DNA from 3 places in the Pantoea sp. E2023-21 genome. Region 2 is predicted to be linked to each of the others. Evidence: predicted binding sites of a transcription regulator. Region 2 holds the regulator's gene; each other region holds the start of a gene.
The links. Region 2 encodes PurR, which represses purine synthesis genes. Its sites were predicted from a motif close to CANGCAAACGTTTGCNTG; they were not measured.
Positions count from the first base shown of each region.

Region 1 (10,425 bases), 1.3 Mb from region 2:
TGCTGGCTCAAACCGGCCAGCGCATCGAACTCGCCAAGAAGGGCGATCACCGGTTTACCGCTGCCAATGCTGGCGACAAAGGCGGTGTCGATGTTGCCGACGCCGCGCTCAACGGTAAAGCCTTCCTGCTCCAGCGCATCGGCCAGCAGTGCGGAGGATTGGGTCTCTTCAAAGCGGGTTTCCGGCACGTCCCAGATGGCATCGCTCAGGGCGGTAAAACGCGGCTGGTTTTGGTTGATGTAGCGATCGATAAATTCGCTGTGGCTCATCGCTGGCCTCCAAACTGTGCTTGATTGAGTGCCAGCGTCGCCAGCGTGTAAACCGCGGTCGCCATGATCGCTTCGTCGAAATCAAACTTCGCGTTGTGATGGCCCGCCGCCAGTGCGCAGCCGAAAATCACATAGGAGGATTGGCCGCCGCGCTGCTGCACGCGCTCTAGCATGTAAGTGGCATCTTCGGAACCCGCCGCCTGTTTTTTCGTATCGACCACCGAGGTGAAAATGCCCAGCGTTTCGGCCTGCTGGTGGATGAACTCAACCCATGGCTGGCTCGGTGTGCAGCTGCGCGCGCCGCCCATCAGCTTGACGTCATACTCCACGCCGTACATCGCCGCCGCACCGGCAATCACACGCAGCGCCTGCTGATAGATATCGTCGTTAACCTGATTGCTGACGCCGCGCGTTTCCACCTTCATCAGCGCGCAGTCGGGCACCACATTGCGTCCAGTGCCCGCTTGTAATACGCCCACGTTGACGCGCGCCACGCCACCGCTGTGTTGTGGCAGATTGTGCAGCGCCAGCGTGGCCTGCGCCGCCGCCAGCAGGGCATTGCGGCCCTCTTCCGGTTTGCCGCCCGCGTGTGCGCCAACGCCGGTGAAATTCACATCCAGCTTGGTCGTGGCGAGGAAGCTGTCGCTGCCGCAGACGATTTCTCCGGCTGGCACGCCAGTGCCGAGATGGATGGCGGTAAACAGATCGACATCATCCACCACGCCCGCCGCCACCATGGCTTTGGCGCCGCGTACGCCTTCTTCAGCTGGCTGGAAGATGATTTTGAGGGTGCCGCTCAGCTGCGCTTTCATCTCCATCAACACACCCGCCAGCGCCAGGCCGATGGTGGTGTGTCCATCGTGGCCGCAGGCGTGCATCATGCCGGGATTGCAGGAGGCAAAGCCTTCCCGCGTTGGCAGATGATCGGCGGCGCGGCTTTCGTTTTGATCGAGCGCATCCATATCAACGCGGAAACCCATCACCGGCCCCGGACGACCGGTCTCTAGCGTGGCGACCACGCCACAAAATCCGCCTGAGAAGTGTTTAATCCACTGCGGCAATGCGCCTTGCTCCAGCGCGCGCGCTTCCTGCTGCGCCAGCACCTCAGCAGAGGGCAACCCCATGCGCGATTCAGCATCGATGACCTCGCGGCCCAGCTTGAGTTGATAACCAAGACGATGCAGCTCTTCTGCCACCAGCGTGGCGGTACGGAACTCCAGCCAGCCCGATTCGGCAAAATGATGCAGATCGCGACGCCAGGTTTGCATCTGCGGGATGCGCGCGTTGACGAGGTCAGACAGGGTTTTCATCGGCATTTCCTTTGTGTTGGTTTTTTATGCATTCATCCGAATCTACACATTGGTTTTAGCGCGCATAAGATGCGAATATCTTGCTACTGATAAACAACGGTTATCACCAAACTATGTCTGCGAACCTCAAACTTCATCAGCTGCGCGCGTTTGTTGACGTGGCGCGTCAGGGCAGCATTCGCGCCGCCAGCCGTTTGTCCGGGCTTTCACAGCCTGCGCTGACCAAAGCAATTCAGGAACTGGAGCTGGCGCTGGGCGCACGCCTGTTTGAGCGGCGTCAGCAGGGCGTTACGCTGACCGATATCGGTGATAACTTTTTTCAGCATGCCAGCCTGGTGCTGGAAGAGTTGCGGGTGGCGCAGGAAGATATTCAGCAGCGGCTGGGATTAGCCGGTGGGCGCGTTAATATCGGCGTGGGCGGCAGCATTGCACGCACCGTCATGCCGCAGGTGATCAATCAGTTTCACCGCGAGTATCCGCTGGTGAAGGTGCGGATTGTTGAAGGTCAGCTGGTTTCGATGGTGCATGAGCTGCGCCAGGGTGAGCTGGATTTCACTATCAATACCTACGATAAAAATCATCTCGATCAGGAGTTAGTTTTTGAACGGCTGATGGAGCGCGATTACCAGGTGGTGATGCGCAAAGGGCATCCGCTGGCGCATGCCCGCACGCTGGCCGAGCTGCAGCATTGCGACTGGACGATGCCGACACCGCAGGGGAGCTATTATCGGCTGCTGCACGATCTGTTCGGCGAGCGAGGTATGGCGCCTAACATCATCGTTACCTGCGAGACCTTTATGGCTTGCACCAGCCTGGTGGCGCGGAGCGATTTTGTCAGCATTATTTCGCGCGACGTGATTGAAGACCCCACGCACGGCGGCCAGCTAATTTCTCTCGAACTTGATGAACCGCTGCCGAAAGCCACGTTCTATTTAATTCAACGCAAAGACACCGCGCTGACGCCGATGAGCGCCTATATGGCGCAACTGTTCCGTCGCTATTGTCAGCAAAGGTAAGAGTGCGGCCCGGCTCGCAACGGTATAAATAATGCACACTACACTTGCAACTGGCGTTCCCTTTTTGGAGTACAGACCATGCAAGTTACCCCGTATGTGTTCTACAGCGGCCGCTGTGAAGAGGCGATTGCTTTCTATCTTGCTGCCACCGACGGCGAGCTACTGTTTAAGATGACCTATGGCGACATGCCGGATGAGACGCCGGTGGAAGATGAAGGTTGCCTCTCGGGTGTGCACTTTTCGCCGGAGCAGATCATGCATGCCCATCTGCGCATCGGGCAGGGCGAAATTATGCTAAGTGACGGCGCGCCACAGGCGGCGTATGGCGGTTTTGCTGTGAGTTTATCGACGCCGGATGAAGCGCAAGGGAAGCGTTGGTTTGATGCGTTGTCGGCGGGCGGTGAAGTGACAAAAAGCTGGGCACCCACGTTCTGGGCCAATGGCTTTGGCATGCTAACCGATAAGTTCGGCGTGCCGTGGATGGTGAATGCGTATAAACCGCAGAGTTAAGAGGGTACGATTTGCGACAAGGTGCGCGTAAATGCATTGGCTTTCTTCACCGACCTTAAAACGGTGCGCATAAATGCGCACCCTACATTGTAGGGTCGCCATTAATGGCGACCGTTTAACCAACCGCACCCTCTAATGGCGACCGTTTAACCAATCGCACACTCTCATGGCGACCGTTTAACCAACCGCATCCTCTAATAGCGACCGTTTTACTCGATTAGAAGTTGTAACCCACCACCAGGTAGTAACCCCAGCCGGTTGATTTCACTTCAAATGGACCTTTGCCGAAGTTCAGCTCCTGGCCGTCAGCCCATTGGCCGCCGTTGTGGAAGTAACGCGCCACGGTGGAAACATGCCAGTGATCATAGTTCAGCGACAGTATGTGGCTGGACGCAATCGAGTTGCTGGTGCGTGAACGATCTGACTTGTCACGCAGATCCGAACCCCAGTCGAAGTTGGTGAAGCCGATGTAGCTCAGCTTGCCGCCCCACAGGTCGGTAATCGGTACAAAGTATTTCACCTTGAAGCGATAACCATCCCAGCTGTTCTCGTTCGCCGCACCGTAGTTTTCCCACTGGTATTTAGCGTAAACGTTCAGCGACAGGCCGATATCGCTGTGCGTATCGATGTCGGTGCCAAGACCCATGTACCAGGTGTTCTGACGGTTATCGCTGTTGCGACCCATGTCATAGATGTAGTTGTTGGCGAAATACCACTCTTTAAACGGACCAAAAGAGAGATCGGTGCCGGTCAGCTTATCGATAGAGAAACGTGGCTCAATTTCCATGAACATCGGCGAACCGTGGTCGAACACGCCGTTAGCGTTGCTGTTGCCCACGCCGAAGAAGTTGGTGAGATCGAGGTAGCCGTAGAAATCGAACCAATCCTTTTTGGCAAAGGCTTCATATTCGAGGTACACGTCGTTATTGAACTGAGGTCCAAAACGGGTGTGGTAACTGCCCACCACGTTAACGCTCTGATGCCACCAATCAGAAACGTATTGCGGATCGCTTTCTGCCGCTTGTGCTGTACCAGTTAAGCCACTGGCCAATAAAGCGCCTGCTATCAACGATTTATATTTCATTATTTTACCACATGCTTGTGATCGCCGGGCTGACGCCGCGATCGGGTGAAATCGATCCCAGGGATGGGCAGTGTGTTGTCGTATCCGGTCTGCAGCGCCAGATTTTCAAGTTTGCGTAATGTGCCTGTAACAGAGGCATAGAAAATAGATTTTGGTCACGTTTGTCAAAAAGTGTTGCAGTTTGATTCACTGGAAATGTGATCGTTATCACATAAATGTCGTGTGGCGAACGGAACCCCGCAACCGTTTACGTGTCGCGTACAGCTGGAAACGTGTTAGATGTGGGAAAAGGATGTAGCGGCGCGATTTATCGCGCGCCCTTTTGATGAGCACCGTTTCGCTGCAATAAGGCGCAATAAATTGCGCCGCAACGGCACGGTGTGAGTTATGGCAAGGTCACGCGCACCTGCAGGCCAGCAATCTGACCTTGTGGATCATGGCGGTTCGACAGCGCAACCTGCATCTGATGTTTCTGCGCCACGCTGCGCACTATCGACAACCCTAAACCGCTGCCTTGCGCCTGAACATCCGGCGAACGAGTAAAGCGGTCGAAGGCGCGCTCAATAAAGGATTCTGCCATGCCGGGCCCGTTATCCACGATATCCACCACGGTATGATTGCCGACGCGATGCAGCAGCACATCCACCAGACTGCCTTCCGGTGTATGCAGCATCGCATTGCCGATAAGGTTATCGAACAGGCTGCGCAGATCGGAGCGGCTGGCGTGCAGACGATAGTGCGTCGTGCCGTTGAAACCGATATCAATACCGCGCTTATCCGCCACCACCATCAGCTGCTCAATGCTCTCTTTCAGCAGATCGTCCAGCTCGATGCTTTCCACCGTGGCGACCACCGATTGATCTTCCTGACGTGAGATATTCAGTAGCTGCGTCACCAGATGGCGCGTACGCGTAACGCCCGCTTCCAGCTGATCGAACTGGCGGCTGGCTTCACCGGGTTGAATATGTTGCCGCAGGTTCTCCAGCTGCAAGGTTACTGCGGTGACCGGCGTGCGCAGTTCGTGCGCCGCATCCTCAAGGAACTGACGCTGTGATGACCAGGCCGCGCGCAGTTTATCCAGCAAAGCGTTGTAAGCCGCCACCAGCGGCAGCACTTCATCCGGCAAGCCATCGGGAGAAACCGTATGCGGATGCAGTGTTTCCTGCGCAGCGATATGACGTGAAGCCACGCGTAAATCGCGCGTAATGGCACGCACCACCAGCCATATGACCAGCAGTGAGAGCGGCATCATGAGCATCAACGGAATGATGGCCGACAGCGCCCGTTTTAGCATCAGGCTTTTCATGTAGCCGATGTTGTGCAGGACCTGAATATTCCCGATCTCACTGCCCAGCTCGCCGGGACGCGTGTATACGCGCCATTCGCAGTCATCTCCGCAGTCACCGACCTTGAGATCGTGCCAGCCTTTTTTCATTTGCAGCGGCGCGTGTAAATCAGGCCACGAGCTGGCGCGCAGTTTATTATTGGTATCCCATAACTGGACAATGTAGGTGCTTTTTAATTTTTCGGCATGCATCACCATCGGCATCAGGGCGGGCATACGCTGGCTGGTGGCCCACGCATCGGCAATCTTAGCGAGCTGGTCGTCCTTCATGGTGCCCATCATATCGCCGTAGCAATGATAGAAATACCAGGTTACACCGCCAATCATGGCCAGATGCAGAATCACCAGCGTGGTGAGCAGTTTGTTACGCAGTGAGCGCATAAAGGTGAAAGGTTTCATATTGCCGGAACCCGCCAGCCGAGCCCGCGTACGTTGCGAATCACTTCGTTATCCAGTTTACGGCGCATACCGTGAATCAGCACATCAACCGCGTTGCTGCTGACTTCTTCGCCCCAGCCGTAAATGCGGTTTTCTAACTGTTCACGTGAAAGAATGGCGCCCGGTCGCTCCAGCAAGGCGTAGAGCAGGGCATATTCGCGCGCGGTAAGCTGCTCGCGTTGGCCTTTGTACAAGACTTCACGCGTCATGATGTCGATCTGCACATCGCCGCTGCCCAACAGGGAATCCGCCGCACCGTGGCGACGTCGGGTTATAGCTCGCATGCGTGCCAGTACCTCTTGCAGATCAAAGGGTTTCAGCAAATAGTCATCCGCGCCGCTGTCCAATCCCTGAATACGTTGCTGCACGGTATCGCGGGCGGTGAGCACCAGCACCGGCGTCATGTCGCCGCGCGTGCGTGCGCGACGCAGCACCTGCAGGCCATCTTCACGCGGCAAGCCGAGATCCAGCAACACGCAGGTATAACCGCCTTCCGCCCAGGCATTACTGGCAAACACGCCATCACGTACCCAATCCACCGACCAACCCGCCGCTTCCAGCGCTTGCTGCAGGTTCGCGCCAATCATTTCGTCATCTTCTACCAGCAGCACACGCATGATGCCCTCCAACTTAACTGAACGCAGTTTAGCGCCAGATAATTAGCGCAGAATTACCCTCCGTCATACTTCAAGCTGCAGATGCGTTGGCTGCGTGTGTTCACCCCAGTCACTTACTTTTGTAAGCTCTTGGGGATTCTCACACTTGCCGCCTTTCCGCATCTTGAAGTATTTAGGAGGGCCGGATTTCTCGCCTTGCTAATTCTGCGCTAATTTTCCGCTAATTAAGGGATAAATTTAACGCGCTACAGTGGCTGCACTGGACAAATCGTTTAAGCAGGAGAATCCCATGAATCAGCGCGAGTTTATCCGTAGTTTGCTGGACTGGATAGAGAACAACTTAGGACACGATCTGCATCTGGATGAAGTAGCACGCCGCTCGGGATACTCCCGCTGGCATCTGCAACGTCTGTTTCGTCAACACACCGGTTTCTCACTGGCTGAGTACATTCGCCAGCGTCGGTTGACGGAATCCGCGCTGACGCTGATCAACAGCGATGAAGCGATTCTGCAGGTGGCGATGAGCTACGGCTTTGATACCCAGCAGGCTTATACCCGCACGTTTAAAAACTATTTTCTCGTCACGCCAGGCCAATTGCGCCGCCAGCGTCGCGTTGAACCGGATCGTCTGCTATTCCCGCTGGCGATGGCGAGTTGAGATAGGGGCACCGATATTCCCTTGGGTGCGTTTCGTAGCGGCGCAATTTATGGCGCAATATCTGGATGGGCAAGCTGCCGCCATTGATACGCGCGATAAATCGCGCCGCTACGGAATGTGCGATGATGGATTATTGCAGGCTTAGCTTTTAATCTACGGTTCTCACTCATCCAGCCCGTCAGAGAACATGGACAACCGCGACAATCTCTCCGCCATGATGCTGTTTGCACGCGTGGTGGAACGGCAAAGCTTTAGCGAAGCCGCACGCACCCTGGGCGTCTCCAAATCGCACGTCAGCCGTGAAGTGGCCCGGCTAGAAGTGCGACTCGGCATCAAGCTGCTGCAACGCACCACGCGCAAAGTGGTGTTGACCGAGCTCGGCCAGGCTTACTATCCCTTCTGTGTGCGTATGCTGGAAGAGATGCATCGCGCCGATGCCTTCGTACAGCAGGTGCATCAGCTTCCGGCCGGTAATGTGCGCTTGCAGGCACCGATCACCTACGGCTGTCAGTGCGTGGTGCCAACGCTCAATGACTTTATCCGCCGCCATATTCACATCAACGTCGATCTCGAACTCACCACCCGCGATGACCCGCAACCCAGCGCCGATGTGGCGATTGTCATCCGTGCGCGTGCGCCTGATGCGGCCAATTATCGTGAACTCGCCAGCATTGATTGGGGCTTGTACGCCACGCCCGATTATCTGACGGCACATGCGCCGATTGATCACCCTAACCGTCTGACGCGCCACGATTTGTTGCTGTTTCACGGTCCGGCGCACACGGCGGCGCTGCCGTTTCGTCGTGATAAACAGCGGCTGGCGCTGGATGTGCACAGCCGCTTCCGCGCTAACAACAGCATGGCGCTGCTGAATGCCGCGCTGGCCGGTACCGGCATCGCGTATCTGCCCGCTTATATGACGCAAGACGCCTTAGCGCGCGGCGAAATCCAGCAGGTGTTGCCGGAATGGCAAATGGACCGTCTGCACAGCTATCTGTTGCTAAAAGAGCAGCCACAGCCCTCATCGCCGGTGACCTTGCTGTGTGATGCGCTGATCAACGCGCTCAGCACGACGTGATTGTTGTTATCTGGCAACAATAATGCGCCGCCTGACAATTATCCGCGCAAGGCTGTTTTCTCCAAAGAGTCACTGTTAGCCTGCTAAAAAAGCAAAAACAGGGATTTCACCATGCAGCAACCCTCCATCGCGTTAGCGCCCGAACAGCAACACTGGAAGCGAAATTTATTTGTTTGCGTGCTGGGATCGTTCAGCACCATTGTGGCGATGACGCTACTGTTGCCGTTTCTGCCGCTCTACGTGCAGCAGCTTGGCGTGCAGGAACCGGCGGCGATTGCGCGCTGGTCAGGCGCGGCCTACGGCGCCACCTTCCTTAGCGCCGCCCTGACCGCGCCGCTGTGGGGTAAGCTGGCCGATCGTTATGGCCGCAAACTGATGTTGATCCGCGCCAGCCTCGGCATGGCGATTGCGATGTCGCTGATTGGTATGGCCACCGCGCCGTGGCAACTGGTGGCGCTGCGCTTGCTGGCGGGTTTACTTGGCGGTTACGCGTCGGGATCAACCATTCTGGTGGCGGCGCAAACGCCAAAAGAGCAAACCGGCTGGGCGCTGGGTGTGCTGTCGTCCGGCATTATGGCGGGCAACGTGGTGGGGCCGCTGCTGGGCGGCGTGTTGCCACCGCTGATTGGCATTCGTCATACGTTCTGGCTGACCGGCGCGGTGATTTTTCTCGCGTTTCTGGCGACCACCTTTTTGCTGAAAGAGGTGCCGCGTCCCTCCGGCAGGAAAACCCCGCAAAGCGCCGCAGATGATGCGCAGTCGATGAATTTGCCGGTAGTGCGCCTGATGTGGCTGTCGGGCATGCTGCTGATTTTCGCCAACATGTCGATTGAACCGATTATCACGCTGTATATCGGCCAGTTTGTCAGTGGTGATCACGCGGTGACGGTCACTGCCGGATTGGTGATGGCAGCCGCTGCGCTTGGCAGCATTATCTCCGCGCCGCGTTTAGGACGGCTGGCCGACCGCGTCGGGCATGGCCGAGTGCTGGTGTATGGACTGATTGCCTGCGCGCTGCTGCTGATCCCGCAGGCATTTATTAGTGAAGCATGGCAATTGGTGGTATTACGCTTTTTGATGGGAATGGCGCTGGGTGGCCTGATGCCGTGCGTGACGGCGCTGATTCGTCACAGCGTGCCGCAATCGCAGGTGGGTAAAATGCTCGGTTATTCCACCTCGGCGCAGTATGTCGGCCAGGTTTCGGGTCCGCTGTTCGGCGGTTTTATTGGCGGCGCATTTGGCATGCGTCCGGTGTTTCTGGCGACTTGCGTGATTATGGCGCTGTGCGCGCTGTTAAACGCGCGGGTGCTGCGAAAGCGTTAACCGTACGACATGATGACCACTCGGGCCCGTGGGATCGCCCTTCATGGCGACCGTTATGATGGGCACACCGCAAGTTTGTGCGGTTTTTGCACAGGTCACCATAAATGGCGACCCTACAAAAAAAGGCGGACTTCACAGTCCGCCTTTCTCATTACATCAACGCGAAAACTTACTTCGCGTCTGGCAGTGCATAAGCAATCACATAATCACCCAGCTTGGTACCAAACGAACCGTGACCACCTGCCGCGATAACAACATACTGCTTGCCATCCACTTCATAGGTCATCGGCGTTGCCTGGCCGCCTGCTGGCAGACGTGCCTGCCACAGCATTTCACCGGTGTTGGTGTCGAATGCACGCAGATAGTTATCTGCGGTAGCACCAATGAAGAACACGTTACCCGCGGTGGTGATTGGGCCGCCCAGCATTGGCATACCCATTTTGAACGGCAGTGGCACTGGTGCGCTATCACGCACCGTACCAATGCGTTTTTTCCACACGGTTTCGTTGGTCTTCAGATCAACCGCTGAGACATAGCCCCACGCCGGTTGTTTACATGGCAGACCAAACGGTGACAGGAACGGATTCAGCTCCACGCCGTACGGTACGCCGTACTGCGGTTGGATGCCGGTTTCGGTACCTGAACCGCCTTTGTCATCAGCCGGTGGCTCGATCGGGTTGCCCGGACCGCGCGGAATCAGCTTCGACACAAACGGCAGCGCCATTGGGTTAGCAATCGCAATCTGACGATGTGGATCCACCGCGATACCGCCCCATT
Region 1 covers NZ_CP195344.1:3,672,803-3,683,227, forward strand. The annotation lists gene ACRQ84_RS17150 (M20 family metallopeptidase) at 1-269, opposite strand, end outside; gene ACRQ84_RS17155 (amidohydrolase) at 266-1,579, opposite strand; gene ACRQ84_RS17160 (LysR family transcriptional regulator) at 1,693-2,595, shown strand; gene yjdN (VOC family metalloprotein YjdN) at 2,674-3,105, shown strand; gene ACRQ84_RS17170 (nucleoside-specific channel-forming protein Tsx) at 3,323-4,189, opposite strand; gene ACRQ84_RS17175 (sensor histidine kinase) at 4,575-5,933, opposite strand; gene ACRQ84_RS17180 (response regulator) at 5,930-6,589, opposite strand; gene ACRQ84_RS17185 (helix-turn-helix domain-containing protein) at 6,879-7,247, shown strand; gene ACRQ84_RS17190 (LysR family transcriptional regulator) at 7,435-8,325, shown strand; gene ACRQ84_RS17195 (MFS transporter) at 8,437-9,648, shown strand; gene ACRQ84_RS17200 (glucose/quinate/shikimate family membrane-bound PQQ-dependent dehydrogenase) at 9,818-10,425, opposite strand, start outside.
Region 1: the regulator PurR is predicted to act here: its motif matches at 4,426-4,443, upstream of ACRQ84_RS17170 (nucleoside-specific channel-forming protein Tsx).

Region 2 (10,425 bases):
TAACCAACTGAGCTAAGAGCGCATTCAGGAAATTCAATAATTGGTGCGTCCGAGTGGACTCGAACCACCGACCCCCACCATGTCAAGGTGGTGCTCTAACCAACTGAGCTACGGACGCACTTGGTGCGCTCTAATGGACTCGAACCATCGACCCCCACCATGTCAAGGTGGTGCTCTAACCAACTGAGCTAAGAGCGCAACACGCTGTCAGGACGACAGCGGGGACGAATATTAACGGCAGGTCGTGATGCTGGCAAGGGGAAAAAGTGTTTTTCCCCCACGACTGACCAGCAACTGTGCTATGCGTCGTTTTTTTCGCCATTACCCGTCAATTTATGTGCCTTCAGCCACTTAGCGTGCAGCACGCGCGAGGATGACCTGTGCAGGTAAGCGCTGCAAACGACGGATACGCCAAATCATCATCACTGCCGCTGAAGTCAGGCCGATAATAAAGCCGCACCAGAAACCGGCTGGGCCTAATTTCGGTAATACCCAGTCCGTCATCGCCAGCACATAACCTACCGGTAATCCCAGCACCCAATAAGCAATAAAGGTAATAAAGAAGATCGAGCGCGTATCTTTATACCCGCGCAAAATACCGCTGCCAATCACCTGAATCGAATCTGAGAATTGATAGATCGCCGCCAGCAGCATCAACTGCGCGGCAAGGGTAATCACTTCCGGATTGGTGGTATAAAGTGCGGCGATATCGTGACGGAAAATCACGGTAAACAGCGCGGTGAGACCTGCCATGCTGATGCCCACGCCTTGTCCGGTCCAGGCGGCGACGCGCGCCTGTTCGGCCGAGCCTTGTCCGAGTCGATAGCCAACACGAATGGTGGTTGCCACGCCAAGTGAAAGGGGCAACACGAACATCAATGAACTGAAGTTAAGCGCGATTTGGTGGCCAGCCACTTTCACGATGCCGAGCGGTGATACCAGCAGCGCGACCACAGCAAATAGCGTGACCTCAAAGAACAGCGCTAATGCCACCGGCAAACCCAGCGTGAACAGACGTGACAAAATGGCGCGTGATGGTGCGGACCAGCGCGTTTTCATACGAATGTCGCGCATACTTGCCATGCGTTTCACCCAGAAGCGCATCACCAAAAACATCACCCAATAGACCGATGCTGTCGCCACGCCGCAGCCTACGCCGCCCAGGGCCGGCATACCAAAATGGCCGTAAATAAAGACATAGTTAAGCGGAATGTTCACCATCAGGCCGAGAAAGCCGAGCAGCATCGCCGGTTTGGTTTTCGACAAACCTTCACATTGGTTGCGCATCACCTGGAACAGCAGATAACCCGGCGCACCCCACAGTAATGCATGGAGGTATCCTTCAGCTTTCGCGGCCAATTCGGGATCAATGTCATGCATGGTGTTAATCAGATAACCGGCGTTCCACAGCACGACCATAATCAACAGCGCGACAGCCATTGCCATCCAGTAACCCTGGCGCACTTGTTCCGCGATACGTTCGCGTCGTCCTGAACCGTTGAGTTGCGCAACGGTAGGCGTCAAAGCCAGTAGAAGACCATGGCCAAACAGAATGGCGGGAAGCCAGATAGAGGTGCCGACAGCAACGGCGGCCATATCCGTGGCGCTTACCGCACCGGCCATAACAGTATCTACAAATCCCATCGCAGTCTGGGCTACCTGAGCAAGGATGACCGGAATCGCGAGGGCCAGCAATTGACGCGCTTCTGTAAAATACTTCTGCACGTAACACCTGCTTAATTAAAGAAGAGAGTGGGGCGAAATCCCCAAAGAATGCGCGGCATAGTGTAGCGGCAGTGTTAGCTTCCGCCAAACATTGATCGCATTTTGTTTAGCAAGTTGTGTAAAGTTTGAACCCCGCCAAATTAAGCTGCCGCCGACAAGCTGTGATAAACTGACGCAAACTTTGCAGAGGCTGAGATTATGTTTACTGGAATTGTGCAAGGCACGGCAGAAATTGTCGGCATTGAAGAGAAAGATCTGTTTCGTACCCATATTGTGCGCTTACCGGACGATCTGTTACCGGGACTGGCGCTGGGCGCATCGGTGGCACATAACGGTTGCTGTCTGACCGTGACCGAGATTAACGGCGATCTGGTTAGCTTCGATCTGATTAAAGAAACATTGCGCATTACCAACCTGGGTGAATTAAAGGTGGGTGATGTTGTGAATATTGAGCGTGCAGCGAAGTTTAGCGATGAAATTGGCGGTCACTTAATGTCTGGCCATATTATGACCACGGCGGAAATCTGCAAAATCATCCAGTCAGAAAACAACCGCGAAATCTGGTTTAAATTACAGGACGCCACGCAGATAAAATATATTCTGCATAAAGGTTTCGTCGGCATCGATGGAATCAGTTTAACCGTGGGCGACGTGACGAAAAGCAAATTCTGTGTGCATCTGATTCCAGAAACGCTGGAGCGCACCACGCTAGGCGCGAAGAAGTTTGGTCATAAGGTCAATATTGAGATTGATCCTCATACTCAAGCGATTGTGGAAACGGTTGAACGCGTTTTAGCGCAGCGTGAAGCCGCCGCACTGGCGCAGCTTGATAGCGCAGAATAATGCGGTTTAAAAAGGCGCCATGCGGCGCCTTGATTCATTTCCAGATGCGCATTAACGCGCAACGCGTAATCCGCCATCCTTGCCACGACTAAACACCACCTGCCACAGCTGAATATCACGGGCACGAAACGCACCGGCGCAGGCATTGAGATAATAATCGAACATCCGTTTAAAACGTTCGCCATATTTCTCGGCCAGTTGCGGCCAGCCAGCCTGAAAACGGTCGTACCACGCCATTAACGTTGTATCGTAATCCGTGCCAAAATTATGCCAGTCTTCCATAACGAAATGTGGCTCACTGGCGTCCGCGATTTGTCGAACCGACGGCAAACAACCGTTCGGGAAGATATATTTATCAATCCACGGATCGACATTCATATCTGTCGTGAGGGCACCAATGGTGTGCAGCAAAAATATGCCGTCTGGCTTGAGATTGCGGTCAGCAACATCAAAATAAGTGGCATAGTTTTTCGGCCCGACATGCTCAAACATACCGACGGAGACGATGCGATCATATTGATTATTAAGATCGCGATAATCCTGCAGCAAAATAGTGACATCTAAACCTTCACAGCGTTGTTGAGCCATTTTTTGCTGTTCGGCTGAAATCGTCACGCCATGCACCGTTACGCCATAGTGGCGCGCCGCATATTCTGCCAGCCCGCCCCAGCCACAACCGATATCCAACAGCGTCATGCCCGGTTCCAGTTGTAACTTGCGGCAAATCAGATCCAGTTTTGCCTGCTGCGCATTTTCCAATGTTTCGGCATCTTTCCAGTAGCCGCAGGAATATTGCATATAAGGGTCAAGCATTAATGAGAAAAGATCATTGCCGAGATCGTAATGTTCTTTACCGACAATCCAGGCACGTTTTTTTGATTGCAAATTAGTGAGACGCGCAGCTGCAATGCGCAACGTATCTTTAAAATGCCGCGGTAATTGTTGGTCCAGATGATGTTTTAATACGCGATGGAAGAACATATCGAGTTGTTCACACTCCCACCAACCGTCCATGTAACTTTCACCCAAGCCGAGAGAACCGTTTTCAAGAACGCGTTTAAAAAAATCTGGATGCTTTACCTGAATATCCCAGGGACGAGTGCCATTAACTGCAATATCTGCGCGCTCTAGCAGTTCATTGACGATCCGATACCAGTGGTTTTCTTCAAGGCTCACTTCTTCTATAACAGATGAACTCATAGCTTCTCCATCACCTTCCGATCTGAACCTGAGAAAAAGAATAGCCAATTTCCCAAGACCTGTGAGAGAACTCACGGAAAACCCGTGCGCCAAAAATCCGACGTTTTACAGAGGTATGAATTTGAATAGAAAAGTTGGACGTAACACTGGAGTATCGTGCAGACGCCATCCCGCGACAGGGTCGCTAAAGGTATTACATTTATATTATTGATTTAATACAGAATTACTGACCCACTGAGTATATGCTCACGTGGGTCAATATTCAACGGGTGATCGTTAGTTTGCTAACGAAAATCGTTGCCTTAATGATTATCTTCGCAGGGACGGGAAGTGTGGGCAATATCACTTTGTGCGTTTACTGCTCGCTGGCAGACAAACCCCGCCCACGCCAGTACCACGGTGGCCACCATCACTAAAGTCGTGTTAAACAGCGCTTGCTCAAGGCCAGCAGAGACCAACAGGCTGGCGACAAAGCACAATCCTAACTGGAACAAGTTCTGTAATCCGGCCGCTTTGCCGGTGGCGTGCGGGAAGGGCGCTAATGCGCTGGCAACCACAATCGGATAGATCGCGCCATTGGCCAGCGCCATGCCGCAGAATGGCATGAGTAATACGAACAGCGGCGCTGAAGGCATTAAGGCGATAACAAACAGGCTCAGGATGCTCAGGCTATACAGCACCAGCAACCATGGCAACAGTTGTGCACCTTGATAACGATTTAACAGCGTGCGACAGCCAAAACCGCCAATTAAAAACGCAATAGTCTGCGGAATATAACTCAGGCCAATATCGCCCGGTGTCAGGCCAGCAGCGGCGAGAATGAAAGGTGATCCCGTCAGCCAGGCGAAGAAACTCGCCGAGCAAGCAGAATAGATCAAGACGTTACCGCTATAGACGCGCGTGCCCAGTAAGGTTAACCAGCCAGGTTGTGTACCACCGGCCACTTTTTCGCGCTTAGCCGACGTTAACTGCAGCGTACCGATCAGCAGTACCACCGCGACCAATGTCAGCGTGATAAAGATGCTGCGCCAGTGGAAGTGGCTGATAAGCCAGGCGCCAAGCAGTGGTGCCAGCGCAGGAGACAGCGCAACCAGCGGCATAATCGTTGCAAACACTTTATTCGCTTTGGCTTTTGGATAGTGATCTACCACCAACGCCTGCCAGCTCACGGCTGCAGCACACACGCCAATGGCCTGCACAAAGCGCAGCGCCAACATCAGGCGTACGTCGGTTACCCAAAGCATACCCAGGCAGCCGAGGGCGAAGATGGCTAAACCCGCCAGTAAAATCGGTTTACGTCCATAACGATCCGACAGCGGCCCCCAAAATACCTGTGCACAGGCAAAACCGCCGAGAAACAGACTTAAGCTGGCGCTGATAGTGCCGGGTGCGCTAGCAAAATCACGCTGCATATCGCCAAAGGCGGGTAAATACATATCCGTGGCAAGAAAGCCGAGCATGCTGAGCACGGCGAGATAAGGCATAAATGCTTTAGACGACAACATGTTGATTCTCTTTTGGGCAGGTTGAACGCCGGGAGTGTAAAAGGATGCAACGCGCTTTGTGAAACGCTAATATTTGCATGGAGCTGTTAAATTTTTTGAAGGCAAAAATATGTGGTCAGAATATGCGCTTGAAGTGGTGGATGCCGTGGCGCGCACCGGCAGTTTTAGCGCGGCCGCGCAGGAGCTGCATCGCGTGCCTTCTGCCGTCAGCTATACCGTGCGTCAGCTGGAAACCTGGTTGGCGGTACCGCTGTTTGAGCGCCAGCATCGCGAAGTGGTCATGACACCAGCCGGCGAGCACTTCGTTCGTGAAGGGCGATCTGTTATCAAAAAAATGCTGGCAACGCGTAGGCAGTGTCAACAACTGGCGAATGGCTGGCGCGGTGAATTGAGTATCGCGGTTGACTGCATTGTAAAACCGCAGCGCACGCGGCAATTAGTGAAGGACTTCTATCGTCATTTTCCCGATATGGAGTTGATTATCAGCTACGAAGTGTTTAACGGAGTGTGGGATGCATTAGCCGATGGCCGGGTAGATGTCGCGATTGGCGCCACGCAGGCAATTCCCGTCGGTGGACGTTTTGCGTTTCAGGATATGGGCGCGCTGAATTGGCGTTGTGTGGTCAGCCCGGATCATCCACTGGTTAACAGCACTGAACTGGATGATGAAACGTTGCGAGCGTGGCCATCTCTGGTGCTGGAAGATACGTCGCGTGCATTGCCGCGCCGTATGACCTGGACGCTAGATAATCAGCGGCGGCTGGTGGTGCCAGAATGGGAAACCGGGATGGCGTGTTTGTTGGCAGGATTGTGCGTTGGAATGGTGCCGGGCCATTTGGCGCGTCCGCTGCTGGACAGTCATAAATTGGTCGAACTGTCGCTGCCGCAAGCCTTTCCTGATAGTCCGTGCTGCGTCAGCTGGGCTGAACAACGCACGTCGCCGGCGCTTGAGTGGTTACTGGCTTATCTGGGGGATGCTGAAACGCTGAACCACGAATGGCTCAGCGAAGTGTCAGCTTAGCGGCGATAATCGCGGAATGGGCCGTACGCCACTGAACGACGTTCAATCAGCGTAGGCTGAACCTCGATGGTTTGTGGATCTTCACGTTTGCTGGTGATGCGATCCAACAGCATTTCCAGCGCTTTTTCACCCAGTTCGGCTTTAGGCTGGTGTACGGTGGTCAGCGCAGGCGTGAAATAGCGCGCGTTGCGCACGTTATCGTAACCAATCACCGAGATATCTTGCGGTACACGCAAACCCATCTCATCGGCGGCACAAATTGCGCCCATCGCCATAATATCGCCGCCGCAGAACACGGCGGTTGGGCGCTGTTTCTGGTTAAGAATCTGCTGCATTGCCTGATAACCGGATTCAGGTTCAAAGTCGCCCTGAACCACCCATTCTGGGCGCACTGTAATGCCTGCTTCGTTCATCGCCTGCAGAAATCCTGCGTGACGTCCGCCGCCGGTGTTGCGCTCCATCTGGCCAGGGATGGCACCAATATCGCGATGGCCACGTTCAATCAGATAACGCCCGGCGAGATAGCCGCCTTGAAACGCGTTGTCCTGCACCGTATCGGTAAAATCACCGCGCGAAGCACCCCAATCCATGACGACCATCGGGATATTGCGGTTCTCTTCCAACATTTGCAGTAAATCGTCCGGATATTCAGAACACATCACCAGCAAACCATCGACGCGCTTTTGCGCCATCATCGACAGATAGGCGCGCTGTTTTTGCAGATCGTTGTGCGCATTGCCGAGAATCAACGTATAGCCGCGTTCGAAACAACGATTCTCCACCGCTTCGATAATTTCAGCAAAATAGGGCGCTTCACTGGACGTTGCCAGCAGACCTAAGGTTTTGGTGTGATTCACTTTGAGACTACGCGCCACGGCACTTGGCGAGTAGTGTAATTGTTTGATCGCTTCCCATACGGCGTTACGCGTTTCTTCCGCAACGAAACGCGTTTTGTTGATGACATGCGAAACCGTGGTGGTTGAGACACCTGCGCGTTTTGCGACATCTTTAATTGTTGCCATGAAAATGGTACTCCTGGGCTTATCGCAACTCACTGATAAGTATATTGTTAAACGTTTGCGTCTGCTAACGCTTTTACAGCCCAAAAGGCGGGCAAAACGGGGTGTTATAGCAGACGAAATCACTTCATTATGCTGAAAATACAGCACGCGCAAAATCTGTTGCGCAACGAAAGGCGGCGATTCTAACAAGCCCGCGCGGATAACACGAGATTTTTGCCGATTGCTGTGCGAAAATCGCGTTAACCCCATTAATTGTGTGACTAAGGAGTTGTGATGAATACTGACCTGAAGCTGGCGCTAATGACCACTGTTGGCGCACTGTTGATGATTATCGCCTTCAGTTTTACCGCGATCATGCATTAACAAAAAAGCCGGAGCTGTGTGCAGCATCCGGCTTTTTTCTGTTTGTTGCGCAACAATTAGCGAATGGTTTTTGGCGTCATCATACGACGCGCGCCCACATAGTGTTTCTGCCAGTAATCCTCTCCCAAAGCGCTAATCTGAATATCTTTGCCGGTACGCGGCGACTGAATGAATTTGCCGTTGCCGAGATAAACGCCAACATGATCAGCGGTGCCGCGATTGTTAATGCGGAAGAACACCAGATCCCCTTTCTCCAGCATTTCACGTTTGATCGGGGAAGCATCACGCAAGTGATACATCTCATTGGCGGTGCGCGGAAATTTGAATTTCACCAGATCTTTATAGGCGTACCAGACCAATCCACTGCAGTCGAAACCGGTATGTGGCGAGGTGCCGCCCCATTGATAAGGTTTACCGAGTTGCCCCATTAATTTGGTCATCGCCGTTTCACGCGCTTTTTGATAACGCTGGCGGTGCGACTTACTCATTTTAATGCCGGTAAGCGCAACCGCTTCGTCATCAACCACCACTTCGGGAGATTTCTTCACCAGGCGTTGATGACCGTATTTCTTAGCGGTAAGTTTCAGCGGGGATTTTTTGCTGGTGGTTTTGTGCAGCGCGGTTTCTGTTTTGGTCTGTTTTTTTAGTTTGAATTTTTGGACAGCAGTCAGGCGCGATTTTTTTGTGGTGGTTTTCACCGGACGTCGTTTGCGGCGCTCGTCTTCACGTGCGCTCTTTTTCTCTGCTTTGAGCGAGCTGGCATTAACGGGTGCATGCGGAGATGCAGCAGCCACATTAAAGAACAGTTGGGCTAAAGCCAGTATGAAAAGCGTAATTAGTAGACGCATAATCCGGTTACAGGTTAAGCAGGCTGAATGAACACAGACTGCGGCAAAGTGAGAGAAATCTGATCAAGTGACCAGCGCCGAGGCAATTCTAATCCACTTTTTTTCCAAAAGGTAAGGCCTTTTTCCATTAATATGTTACCAGATTGATTCTGTAGCAAAAATGAGCGATTTCAGCTGGTTAACCCAGCGAAACTATTGCTAATTATTAATTTATTAATGCCAATTAATGATATGAAAATGTTATTTGTCATGAATTGACTTAACAAACATGGCGATTAGCAGGCGCAAACACAAAATCCCGTTTTCAGTACGGGAGCGAAATCGCTACAATAAACAAACACGAAGTGAAGGATTAAGGAAGGCAATAATGAGTACTGTTGAAAAAATTCAGCGTCAGATCGCAGAAAACCCGATTCTGCTGTACATGAAAGGTTCTCCGAAGCTGCCAAGCTGCGGTTTCTCGGCGCAGGCCGTGCAGGCGCTTTCCGCATGCGGCGAGCGTTTCGCCTATGTGGACATTCTGCAGAACCCGGATATCCGTGCTGAAATGCCAAAATACGCGAACTGGCCAACCTTCCCGCAGCTGTGGGTTGATGGTGAGCTGGTCGGCGGCTGCGACATCATCGTGGAAATGTTCCAGCGCGGCGAACTTCAGCCGCTGCTGAAAGAGACCGCTGAGAAGTATAAAGAAGCGGAATAATGCAGAAGGCCGACACATGTCGGCCTTTTCTTTGGCTATTCGACGGACGCGTCGTCAGCGGGTTCTTCACTGAAAGCCAATGGCCAGCCACCAAGGCGTTTCCAGCGATTCACCAGCTCACAGAACAGCGTCGCGGTTTGCTCGGTGTCATACAGCGCCGAATGCGCTTGCGTACTATCAAACTCCATTCCCGCTGCTTTGCAGGCTTTCGCCAATACGGTTTGCCCCAACACTAATCCGCTTAATGCCGCAGTATCAAACGTGGCGAAAGGGTGGAACGGATTGCGTTTCAGGCTGGCGCGTTCTGCGGCCGCCATGACAAAGTTAAGATCGAAAGTGGCATTGTGCGCCACAATAATGGCGCGATTACAGCCGCTGTCTTTGGTGCCTTTGCGTACCATTTTAAAAATCGCATGCAGCGCTTCGTATTCGCTTACCGCACCGCGCAGCGGATTGGTGGGATCGATACCGGTAAACGCCAGCGCCGCAGGATTGAGAATGGCGCCTTCAAACGGTTCCACATGGAAGTGCAGCGTTTCATCGCGATGCAACCAGCCGTCTTCATCCATTTTCAGCGTTGTGGCTGCAATTTCCAGCAGTGCATCGGTTTGTGCATTGAAACCAGCGGTTTCAACATCGATCACGACAGGATAAAAACCGCGGAAGCGTTGGTGGAGAGCGTTTAAAGCGTTCGATTCAGACATCAGGATCTCATGGCAATAAATAGGGCAGCGCGCATTATGGCAAAAATCGCAGGAGGGTGCAGCAGGAGAGGGAAGTCAGCCTGCAATTAGCAGGCTGACGAGCAACATTAGTTGCCTAAGCCGTGACCGGCATGTTTATTTTCAATCAGCTCGATTTTGTAACCGTCTGGATCTTCAACAAACGCAATAATGGTAGAACCGCCTTTCACCGGACCCGCTTCACGCGTCACGTTGCCGCCGGCGCTGCGAATGCGTTCGCAGGTGTCGGCCACATTGTCCACGCCCAGCGCGATATGGCCGTAGGCGTTGCCGAGATCATATTTGTCCACGCCCCAGTTGTATGTCAGCTCAATCACCGCGCCTTCGCTCTCTTCGGTATAGCCAACAAACGCCAGCGTGTATTTGTACTCGGTGTTTTCGCTCTGACGCAGCACGCGCATGCCGAGCACGCGGGTGTAAAAGTCGATGGAACGTTGCAAATCGCCAACGCGTAA
Region 2 covers NZ_CP195344.1:912,165-922,589, forward strand. The annotation lists tRNA gene ACRQ84_RS04375 (tRNA-Val) at 1-22, opposite strand, end outside; tRNA gene ACRQ84_RS04380 (tRNA-Val) at 42-118, opposite strand; tRNA gene ACRQ84_RS04385 (tRNA-Val) at 122-198, opposite strand; gene ACRQ84_RS04390 (MATE family efflux transporter) at 352-1,725, opposite strand; gene ACRQ84_RS04395 (riboflavin synthase subunit alpha) at 1,924-2,568, shown strand; gene cfa (cyclopropane fatty acyl phospholipid synthase) at 2,620-3,768, opposite strand; gene punC (purine nucleoside transporter PunC) at 4,071-5,273, opposite strand; gene punR (DNA-binding transcriptional activator PunR) at 5,383-6,294, shown strand; gene purR (HTH-type transcriptional repressor PurR) at 6,291-7,316, opposite strand; gene ACRQ84_RS04420 (cytochrome bd-I oxidase subunit CydH) at 7,590-7,679, shown strand; gene ACRQ84_RS04425 (C40 family peptidase) at 7,736-8,527, opposite strand; gene ACRQ84_RS04430 (Grx4 family monothiol glutaredoxin) at 8,892-9,227, shown strand; gene rnt (ribonuclease T) at 9,263-9,931, opposite strand; gene gloA (lactoylglutathione lyase) at 10,039-10,425, opposite strand, start outside.

Region 3 (10,425 bases), 510 kb from region 2:
GAGTCGTACAACGTTAGCGCCCGCCGCGATGATTTTTTCGAGGTTGTTGTCGCGATCGGTGGCTGGACCGAGGGTTGTAACGATTTTGGTTCTTCTGAGACGTCTGGACATGAAGGACTCCGTTAGCAAAGTATCGTGTCGCTCTCAAGCGACACGTAGTGTTCATCTATTCTATATGATTGATGGGCTGTGATTCGACTCACATTGTGAATGTGATGTTAATTATTTTCTTGTGCCTGTTTCTCCAGGCGTGAATCTTTCAGCGCTTCTTTCACTCGTTTCAAATTTTCCCGGAAAGCAGCGCCGCGCTCAAGGGTAAACCCTGTCGCCAGAACATCAACCACGGTTAATTGTGCAAGGCGGGAAACCATTGGCAGGTAGATATCGGTATCTTCGGGCACGTCAAGCGTCAAAGCCAGCGTCGCTTCCGCCGCCAGCGGGGAACCCGGAGAGGTGATAGCCAGCACAGTGGAAGCGTTTACACGCGCCAGGCGAGCCAGTTCTATCATATTTTTGGTGCGACCAGTATGCGAGATGAGAACAAACACATCATTTGGACCACTATTTATGCAACTCATGCGCTGGATCACAATATCTTCTGACCAGATGACCGGCAGATTAAACCGCAAAAATTTATTGGTGGCATCGTGTGCAACGACGGCAGAAGCGCCCAAGCCAAAAAAGGCAATTTTATGCGCTTTTGACAGAGCCTGAACGGCCTGGCGGATGACGTGAGAGTCGAGTTGCTGACGAACGCGGCTAAGGCCCGCTAACGCGGAGTCGAAAATTTTGTGGCTATAGCTTTCCACACTGTCATTTTCTTCCACATCGCGGCTTACCCAACTTGGGCTTTTAACCAGACTTTGCGCGAGCTGCAATTTAAAGTCGGGGAAACCGCGCGTGCCCATGCGATGACAGAAGCGGTTCACTGTCGGTTCGCTGACGTCAGCCGCACGTGCCAGCGTGGCAATACTGGAGTGCATTGCCTGTTGTGGAGCAGTCAGAATCTGCTCTGCGACTTTACGTTCTGATTTGCTCAGCGTATCTAATTGCGCCTGAATCTGTTCCAGCATGGGTAACCTAATGACCGTCAATTACTTTTCCGCGCTCATCAATCGATGAAATCGCTGCCAATTCTCAAGAATATACCGTGTAATAGCCCCTCGCACGCAGCGGAGGACAAATGTAAACGCGATTTTTTTGCGATACTTTGATCGCTGACGTGTTTTGCCTCGACAAATATCGAAACAGAAAATGTGCTCAAATGGCACGCTACAACACACTTAACACCTTTATAACGTTCACAGTTAACGCCAGCAAAACACTGCGTTCGGGTTGTCCCGGACCTGCGAAAAACGTACATTGTGCTGTAACAAAATTACAATAAGGACCCGGCGTGATGAGAACGCTCAAGCCGGGTATATCCTGCAACGAGGAGAGGAAAATGGCGGTTACACAAACAGCCCAGGCATGCGATCTGGTGATTTTCGGTGCCAAAGGCGATCTTGCGCGCCGTAAACTGTTGCCATCACTGTATCAGCTGGAAAAAGCCGGTCAGATTCATGAAACCACTCGCATTATTGGCGTGGGTCGCGCGGATTGGGATAAAGCGGCGTATACCAAAGTGGTTCGTGAAGCGCTGGAAACCTTCATGAAAGAGAAGATCGATGAAGCGCTGTGGGACACACTCAGCAGCCGTCTCGACTTCTGTAACCTCGACGTAAATGACACCTCACATTTCACCAAACTGGGCAAAATGCTTGACCAGAAAAACCGTGTCACCATTAACTACTTCGCTATGCCACCAAGCACCTTTGGCGCGATTTGTGACGGTTTGGGCGCGGCCAAGCTGAACGCCAAACCGGCGCGCGTGGTTATGGAAAAGCCGCTCGGCACGTCACTGGAAACCTCACAAGAAATCAATGACAGCGTCGGCAAATACTTCGAAGAAGGTCAGGTTTTCCGTATTGACCATTATCTCGGTAAAGAGACGGTGCTCAATCTGCTGGCGCTGCGTTTTGCCAACTCCATCTTCGTCAATAACTGGGATAACCGCACCATCGATCACGTGCAGATCACCGTGGCGGAAGAGGTGGGCATCGAAGGCCGTTGGGGTTACTTCGACAAAGCCGGCCAGATGCGTGACATGATCCAGAACCACCTGTTGCAAATCCTCACCATGATTGCCATGTCGCCGCCGTCTGATTTAAGCGCGGATGCGATTCGTGATGAGAAGGTGAAAGTGCTGCGCTCACTGCGCCGAATTGATCAGACTAACGTGCGCGAGAAGACGGTACGTGGTCAGTACACTGCGGGTTTTGTGCAGGGTAAAAAAGTGCCGGGCTATCTGGAAGAAGAGGGCGCCAACAAGCAGAGCGCCACGGAGAGCTTCGTCGCCATCCGCGTGGATATCGACAACTGGCGCTGGGCAGGCGTGCCATTCTATCTGCGTACTGGCAAGCGCTTGCCAACCAAATGCTCCGAAGTGGTGGTTTACTTCAAGAACCCGGAGATGAACTTGTTCAAGGATTCGTATGCTGAACTGCCGCAGAACAAGCTGACCATCCGTCTGCAGCCGGACGAAGGTGTGGATATCGAAATTCTGAATAAAGTGCCGGGACTCGATCACAAGCACAAACTGCAGACGACTAAATTGGATCTAAGCTACTCGGAAACCTTTAACCAGTCGCATCTGGCGGATGCCTACGAGCGTCTGCTGCTGGAAACCATGCGCGGTATTCAGGCGCTGTTTGTGCGTCGTGATGAAGTTGAAGCCGCATGGGGCTGGGTGGATTCCATCATTGATGCGTGGAACGCCGATGCCGAAGCGCCGAAGCCCTATCAGGCGGGGACATGGGGACCGGTTGCCTCTGTCGCGATGATTACGCGTGATGGCCGTTCCTGGAACGAGTTCGAATAAAGACGCAATCCTAAGCCCGCCAACTGTGCGGGCTTTTTTTTGTCCAAAATCCCTTTTTTCTAAAAACTGAACCCCAGTTTCAAAAAAGTTTGATATCCCATGGACGCCGCTCAAGCCGATCTTGTATGGTAGAGCCCAATTATTGACAGCGTGGCCATATGCCGGGCTGATGCAACTAAGGAAACGTGATGAAGAACTGGAAAACAAGTGCAGAACAGATCCTGAAAACTGGCCCGGTCGTGCCGGTCATCGTGGTTAACAAGCTTGAACATGCGGTACCGATGGCGAAAGCGCTGGTGGCAGGCGGCGTGCGTGTGCTGGAGGTGACGCTGCGTACGCCGGTGGCGATGGACGCATTGCGCGCAATGATTAAAGAAGTACCGGAAGCGATTGTCGGTGCGGGCACGGTTATTAACACGCAACAGCTAAAAGAAGTGACGGACGCGGGTGCGCAATTTGTCATCAGCCCCGGATTGACCGAGTCGCTGCTGAAAGCGGCGGTTGAAGGTCCGGTGCCATTAATTCCAGGTATCAGCACGGTTTCAGAACTGATGACCGGCATGGATTATGGCCTGCGTGAGTTCAAATTCTTCCCGGCGGAAGCCAATGGTGGCGTGAAAGCGCTGTCAGCGATTGGCGGTCCGTTCCCGCAGGTGCGTTTCTGCCCGACGGGCGGCATCTCACCAGCCAATTACCGTGATTATCTGGCGCTGAAAAGCGTGCTTTGCATTGGCGGTTCGTGGCTGGTACCCAATGATGCGCTGGAAACCGGCGACTGGGACCGTATCACACGTCTGGCGCGTGAAGCGGTTGAAGGAGCACGCGCTTAACGGCGTTTTGGAAAGTGCGCAGGAATGCGCACCTGAGGATTGTAGGTCGCCAATGATGGCGACCTCTTCGTTTTTAACCTAGCCTGCCACTTTCACCGCTGCCGCACTGGCAACGGCGCGTGCGATAGCGTTATCGGTGTTTTCACCGGTCGCTAAAGCCACACCCAAACGGCGCTGACCGGCGATTTCCGGCTTACCAAATAGACGCAGTTGCAATCCGGCACCCAGCGCGGCTTCGATATTCCCGAACACAACGTTCTGGCTGTTCAGCTCCGGCAAAATCACTGCCGATGCCGCGGGTCCGTATTGACGGATGCCGCCAATTGGCAAGCCGAGGAAGGCGCGCACATGCAGCGCAAATTCTGACAGATCCTGCGAGATCAACGTTACCATGCCGGTATCATGCGGACGCGGCGAGACTTCGCTGAACACCACATCATCGCCACACACAAACAGCTCAACGCCAAACAGGCCATAACCGCCAAGCGCTTTCACCACGTTCGCGGCGATATCCTGTGCGCGTTGCAGTGCCAGTTCACTCATCTGCTGCGGCTGCCAGGATTCACGGTAATCACCCTCTTCCTGACGATGACCAATCGGCGCGCAGAAATGGATACCATCTACTGCACTGATGGTGAGCAGAGTGATTTCAAAATCAAACTTCACCACCCCTTCAACGATGACGCGGCCGGCACCGGCACGTCCGCCTTGCTGCGCATAATCCCAGGCTTTATCCAGCTGGCTGGCTTCACGCATAAAGCTCTGACCTTTACCGGATGAACTCATCACTGGCTTAACGATGCACGGGAATCCAATGGCATGCGCCGCTGCAACAAAATTCTCTTTGCTATTAGCAAACTGATAAGTTGAGGTCGGCAAGGACAACTCTTCCGCCGCCAGACGGCGAATGCCTTCACGGTTCATGGTCAGACGTGCGGCGCGTGCGGTCGGCACCACTTTCTGGCCTTGTGCTTCCAGTTCCAGCAGTTTTTCGGTGGCGATAGCTTCAATTTCCGGTACCACAAAGTGCGGCTTTTCCTGCGCAATCAGTGTAGCGAGCGCGTCGCCGTCCAGCATGTTGATCACATAGCTGCGATGCGCCACATGCATGGCAGGTGCATCGGCGTAACGGTCCACCGCGATCACCTCCACACCAAGACGTTGGCATTCAAGTGCCACTTCTTTGCCTAATTCGCCTGAACCTAACAGCATGACACGCGTAGCGGCAGGGCGCAGCGCGGTTCCGAGAGTCGTCATAATTTCACCTTAGCAGTCAAAATGCGGGCGCAGTATAAACGAAAACGTTTGCGTACTCACGCTTTCGCCAACATCAGGTTTGCCATACTTTTCCCGCTCTGACGTTAACTGACACAGCCTGCGGCAGCATGGAGGACGGAAAATTCAACAGGAGTCAAACGATGAGCAATTGGCTACAGCAAATTCAATCCGTGCTGGCGAAAAAGGGCGGTGATGGAAAATCTGGCGGATTAAGCGACATGCTGGCACCCGGCGCATTAGGCGGGCTGGCAGGATTGCTGGTCGGCAGTAAATCCACGCGTAAGCTTCTGACCCAATACGGCGGCAAAGCATTGCTGTTAGGCGGCGGCGCGGCGGCTGGCGCGTTGCTGTGGAATAAATACAAACAGCGTATACGTGAAACGCATCAGAATGAAGCGGGTTTCGGCCAGCTGCAAACGCCCATGGATCAACGTGCCGCACGTTTAGTCACGGCGCTGGTGTTCGCGGCGAAAAGTGATGGTCATATCGACGATCAAGAGCGCGCAGCGATTGAAAAAAACATCCAGCAAGCGGGTTACGGCGCACAAGCCGAAACGTTAATTCAGCAGGCGATGAATCGCCCGCTCGATCCCAACTGGCTGGCCGCCGACGTCAAAAACGAAGAAGAGGCCCTGGAGCTCTATTTCCTCAGCTGTGCAGCCATCGATGTCGATCACTTTATGGAGCGCAGCTATCTCTCTGCGCTCGGCGATGCGTTGAAAATCCCTCAAGATGTACGCGACGGCATTCAGCGTGATATCGACGCTGAGAAAGCCGCGTAACGCTGTGCGAAGGTTGCGTCCGTAACCTTCGCTTCTCATGTTTGGCTTACCCCGCGCAGTGTGATGATGCGCGCAGCTTGGCATCGCGCGCGATTAGTGCCACGCTTGCAGAATGTTGTCCTTCAGGGAGAAGAGCCTAATGAATCAGCCACACGCGAAAAAAATCCCCCATGCAATGAATCTGCACGGTGAAACGCGCATCGATAATTATCACTGGTTGCGTGATGACGACCGCGAGAATCCTGAGGTGCTGGCCCATTTGCATGCCGAAAATGATTACGGTCGCGCCATGATGTCGTCACAAAATCCGTTACAGGAAAGGGTGCTGAAAGAGATCGTCGACCGTATTCCACCGCAGGATCATTCGGTGCCGTATGTGAAAAACGGTTATCGCTATCAAAGCCGCTATGAAGTCGGCAATGAATATCCCGCTTATTTCCGACAACCGATCGATGTGTCAGCCGATGAGCCCTGGCAACTGCTGCTCGATGGCAACCAGCGGGCATCACACAGCGATTTTTACACCATGGGCGCGCTAGCGATTACGCCGGATAATCAGGTGATGGCCTTAGCTGAAGATTTTCTGTCGCGTCGCCAGTATGGCATTCGCTTCCGTAATTTGCAGAGCGGTAGCTGGTATCCAGAAGTGTTAACCAATGCTTCATCCAGCGTTGCCTGGGCCAACGATTCCCGCACGCTCTATTACGTGCGTAAGCATCCGAAAACGCTGCTGGCGTATCAGGTCTGGCGCCATGAACTCGGTCATCCACAATCTGACGATCAGCTGGTGTATGAGGAAAAGGATGATGCCTTCCACCTCAGTGTGCACAAAACCACCTCTGAGCACTTCATTCTGATCGCGTTGTTCAGCACTACCACCAGCGAGATTCTGCTGATCGATGCCGAATATCCGGATGCGCAGCCGCAAACGTTTTGCCCGCGTCGCCGGGACCACGAATACAGCATTGATCACTACAACCACCAGTTCTACATTCGCTCGAATCGCGACGGCAAAAACTTCGGCCTCTATCGCAGCGCGTGGCTAGCGGAAGCGCGCTGGCAATCGCTGATCCCGGCGCGTGACAACGTGGTGCTGGAAGACTTCCAGCTGTTCCGCCATTGGCTGGTGGTCGAAGAGCGGCAGCACGGTGTGAATACGTTACGGCAGATTAACTGGGAGAGCGGTGAAAGCTTTGGTATCGCTTTTGACGATCCGGCCTATGTGACCTGGCTGGCTTACAATCCTTCGCCGGAAAGCGACACGTTGCGCTACGGCTATTCCTCAATGACCACGCCGACAACCTTGTTTGAACTGAACATGGAAACCGGCGATCGCCGTGTCCTGAAGCGTACGCCGGTACCGGGCTTTAAATCTGAGGATTATAAAAGCGAGCATCTGTGGATCACGGTGCGTGATGGAACCGAGGTTCCGGTGTCACTGGTTTACCACCGCAAGCATTTCCAGCGCGGCAAAAATCCGTTGCTGGCGTATGGCTACGGTGCCTATGGCAGCAGCATGGACGCCAGCTTCGGCACCAGCCGCATCAGCTTGCTGGAGCGCGGCTTCGTCTACGCCATCATACATGTGCGTGGCGGCGGCGAACTCGGACAGCAATGGTATGACGGCGGGCGCCTGAAGAATAAAATCAACAGCTTCACCGATTTTATTGATGTCACCGAAGCGCTGGTGGCGAAAGGATATGGCAATCGCCAGCAGCTCTACGCGATGGGCGGTAGCGCTGGCGGATTACTGATGGGCGGTGTGGTCAACATGGCGCCAGATCTGTTCCACGGTGTGGTGGCACAGGTGCCGTTTGTTGATGTGGTCACCACCATGCTCGATCCGTCGATTCCGCTCACCACCGGCGAATACGATGAGTGGGGAAATCCCGAGCAGGCTGAGTTCTATCACACCATTCGTGAATACAGCCCGTATGACAACATTGAGGCTAAAGCCTATCCGCATTTGCTGGTGACCACCGGCCTGCACGATTCGCAGGTGCAGTATTGGGAACCGGCCAAGTGGGTAGCGAAACTACGCGAGCTGAAGACCAACGATTCGCTATTGTTACTCTGCACCGAGATGGATTCCGGTCACGGCGGTAAATCGGGGCGTTTCAAAGCTTATGAAGGGGTAGCGCAGGAGTTCACTTTTCTGATCGGCCTGGCGCAGGGTAGTTTGCCAGACCGCGTCGATTACTGATCGCTCTTCACATACTTGCGCAGCGCCTGCCGTAACGGTGGGCGCAAATCGCGCACATTTTCCAGTACCCAGCGCAGATAGCCTGGATCCTTACGCGCGATGCTGCCAATACTCTGACCGCGATATTTACCGAACGGGAACACATCGCCGCTCACAGGTGCGGGTTGGCACAAGTTCGCCATCTGCTCTGCGTTCCAGCCTGATGTTTCCATAATGCGGATCAGCAAGGCCGCGGTGACGTAACAGTCATACAAAGCGCGGTGCGCATGCAGTTCGGCCGGGGGCGTGACTTCCAGCTTAAGACTATGACGCAGCGCCTGATTACCGTATTTAATCCCGGGCCACAGCTGGCGCGCCAGCGTCATGGTACAAATCCACTCGCCCGGCATGGTGGGCAACATGCGGCGATCAAAACTGGCATTGTGCGCCACGTAATGTGGGCTGCCGTGATAGCGGCCAATCGCTTCTTCAATGGTGGGTTTGCCGATCACCATCGCTTCAGTAATGCGATGTACCGCCATCGCCTGACGACTGATCGGGCGATCCGGGCAGATTAAGTCGCTCATCGGATTGACGATCTGACCATCAATGACATCCACCGATGCCACTTCAACCACGCCGCCTTGCAGGCCGCAGGTTTCGGTATCAATAACACGTAACATAGATTACTTCTGCTTAGGTTCGTAGGGCAGGCGCGACAGGCTGAGCGAAGCCTGACGATAGTTCATTAAACGCTGACGAAACCAGTCACGCAGCGCTTCGGGTTGCTCACGTTCCACCATTTCGGCAATCACCGGCATATTGTAGCGCTCTTTAAAGGCAACACCCGCGGCGGCCAGATCGACATTCACTTTGTCTTTCTCTTCCTGCGAGAGCAGGGCAAGGTTTTGGCTCATGCTTTTCTCCTGATAAACAGGGGCAAAAGTAATGGTTTCAGACCCAGGGATCAAGGGGATTGGATCGCACCGCAAGTCTCGACACCCGCAGATCGGCGGCGTATCCTGCTGCCACGTTTGCGGTGGTTTGCCGTATATATAAGGGAAGAAGTAATGAAGAAAACTGCGTTTAACCCGGTTGTGGCGCTGTTGTTGGCGTTATCCACGCTCGCCTTTAGCCAGTTTGCGCTGGCTCATGCTCACCTGAAAAGCCCGGTTCCCGCTGACAAAGCCGTGGTTGAGCATTCACCGCAGCAATTGACGTTAACCTTTACTGAAGACGTTGAACCGGCGTTTAGCGGTGTGGAAGTGCTCAATGCGCAACACCAGCCGGTGGCGGTCGAGAAGGCCAAACTGAACAATAAGCAGCATGACCAGCTGATTGTCCCGATTGCCCAACCGCTGCCGTCGGGCAGTTATCAGGTGAACTGGCATGTGCTATCTGTGGATGGTCATAAAACCAAAGGCAGCTACGTATTCAGCGTGAAGTGATTGATGAGCCTGAGCACGCTGTGGATTAGCCTGCGCGCGCTGCACTTTATGTCGGTTTTGTTGCTTGCGGGCAGCGCCTTTTATACTGCATTGCTGGCACCGCGCCGCTATCGTGCTCAGTTGGCGCAGCGTTTACTCCTCATCCTGGGCACCAGCGCAATGCTGAGTTTGTTGAGTGCCGTGTTAATGCTGGCGACGCAAACCGGCTTAATGAGCGGCGAATGGCGTAATGTCAGTGATAGCGCAACCTGGCAAGCCGTGCTCAGCACGCGTTTCGGCCAGGTTTGGCGCTGGGAAATCGCTTTTGCACTGCTGAGTACGCTGGCACTGCTGCTGCGTGGCACGCTGCGCCAAAATCTGCTGCTGTGTAGCGGCCTAATGCAACTCATCGCCTTAGCGGGCGTGGGGCATGCCGCGATGCATGATGGCTGGCCCGGCGTGCTGCAACAAGGCAATCACGCGCTGCATTTAATAGCGGCTTCATTCTGGGCGGGCGGATTATTGCCGCTGTTATTGTTGATGCAGGAAGCGCGCCAGATTGCCGTTCGCACCGATGCGATCCGCTGCATGATGCGCTTCTCGCGCTACGGACACCTGGCCGTGGCGTTAGCGCTGTTAACGGGCATCATTAATAGCTTGTTGATTGCCGGTTCACCGCTGAATTGGCAACCCACGCTGTGGAGCAAGCTGCTGGTAGTGAAAGTGCTACTCGTCATGCTGATGATCGCTATCGCGTTGACCAATCGCTACTTGCTGGTGCCGCGCTTTCGCCTGGCGGCCAGTAATGCATCGCAACTGTTTATTCGCCTGACGCAGCTTGAGCTGCTGCTGGCCATTATTGTTATTGGGTTGGTCAGCGTGTTTGCCACGCTGTCACCGGCCTGAATGTGTCATTAAAGAAGATGAAATGAGGTCGATATTTTGCTGAAGAAACTGATTCCAGCTTGCGTATTGATGGCGCTATGCAGCCAGGCGATGGCGGCAC
Region 3 covers NZ_CP195344.1:1,425,377-1,435,801, reverse strand. The annotation lists gene pyk (pyruvate kinase) at 1-111, opposite strand, end outside; gene ACRQ84_RS06830 (MurR/RpiR family transcriptional regulator) at 219-1,073, opposite strand; gene zwf (glucose-6-phosphate dehydrogenase) at 1,445-2,920, shown strand; gene ACRQ84_RS06820 (bifunctional 4-hydroxy-2-oxoglutarate aldolase/2-dehydro-3-deoxy-phosphogluconate aldolase) at 3,109-3,750, shown strand; gene purT (formate-dependent phosphoribosylglycinamide formyltransferase) at 3,829-5,007, opposite strand; gene ACRQ84_RS06810 (tellurite resistance TerB family protein) at 5,169-5,810, shown strand; gene ACRQ84_RS06805 (prolyl oligopeptidase family serine peptidase) at 5,950-8,013, shown strand; gene exoX (exodeoxyribonuclease X) at 8,007-8,675, opposite strand; gene ACRQ84_RS06795 (DNA polymerase III subunit theta) at 8,679-8,909, opposite strand; gene copC (copper homeostasis periplasmic binding protein CopC) at 9,063-9,440, shown strand; gene copD (copper homeostasis membrane protein CopD) at 9,444-10,325, shown strand; gene ACRQ84_RS06780 (YebY family protein) at 10,359-10,425, shown strand, end outside.
Region 3: the regulator PurR is predicted to act here: its motif matches at 5,045-5,062, upstream of purT (formate-dependent phosphoribosylglycinamide formyltransferase).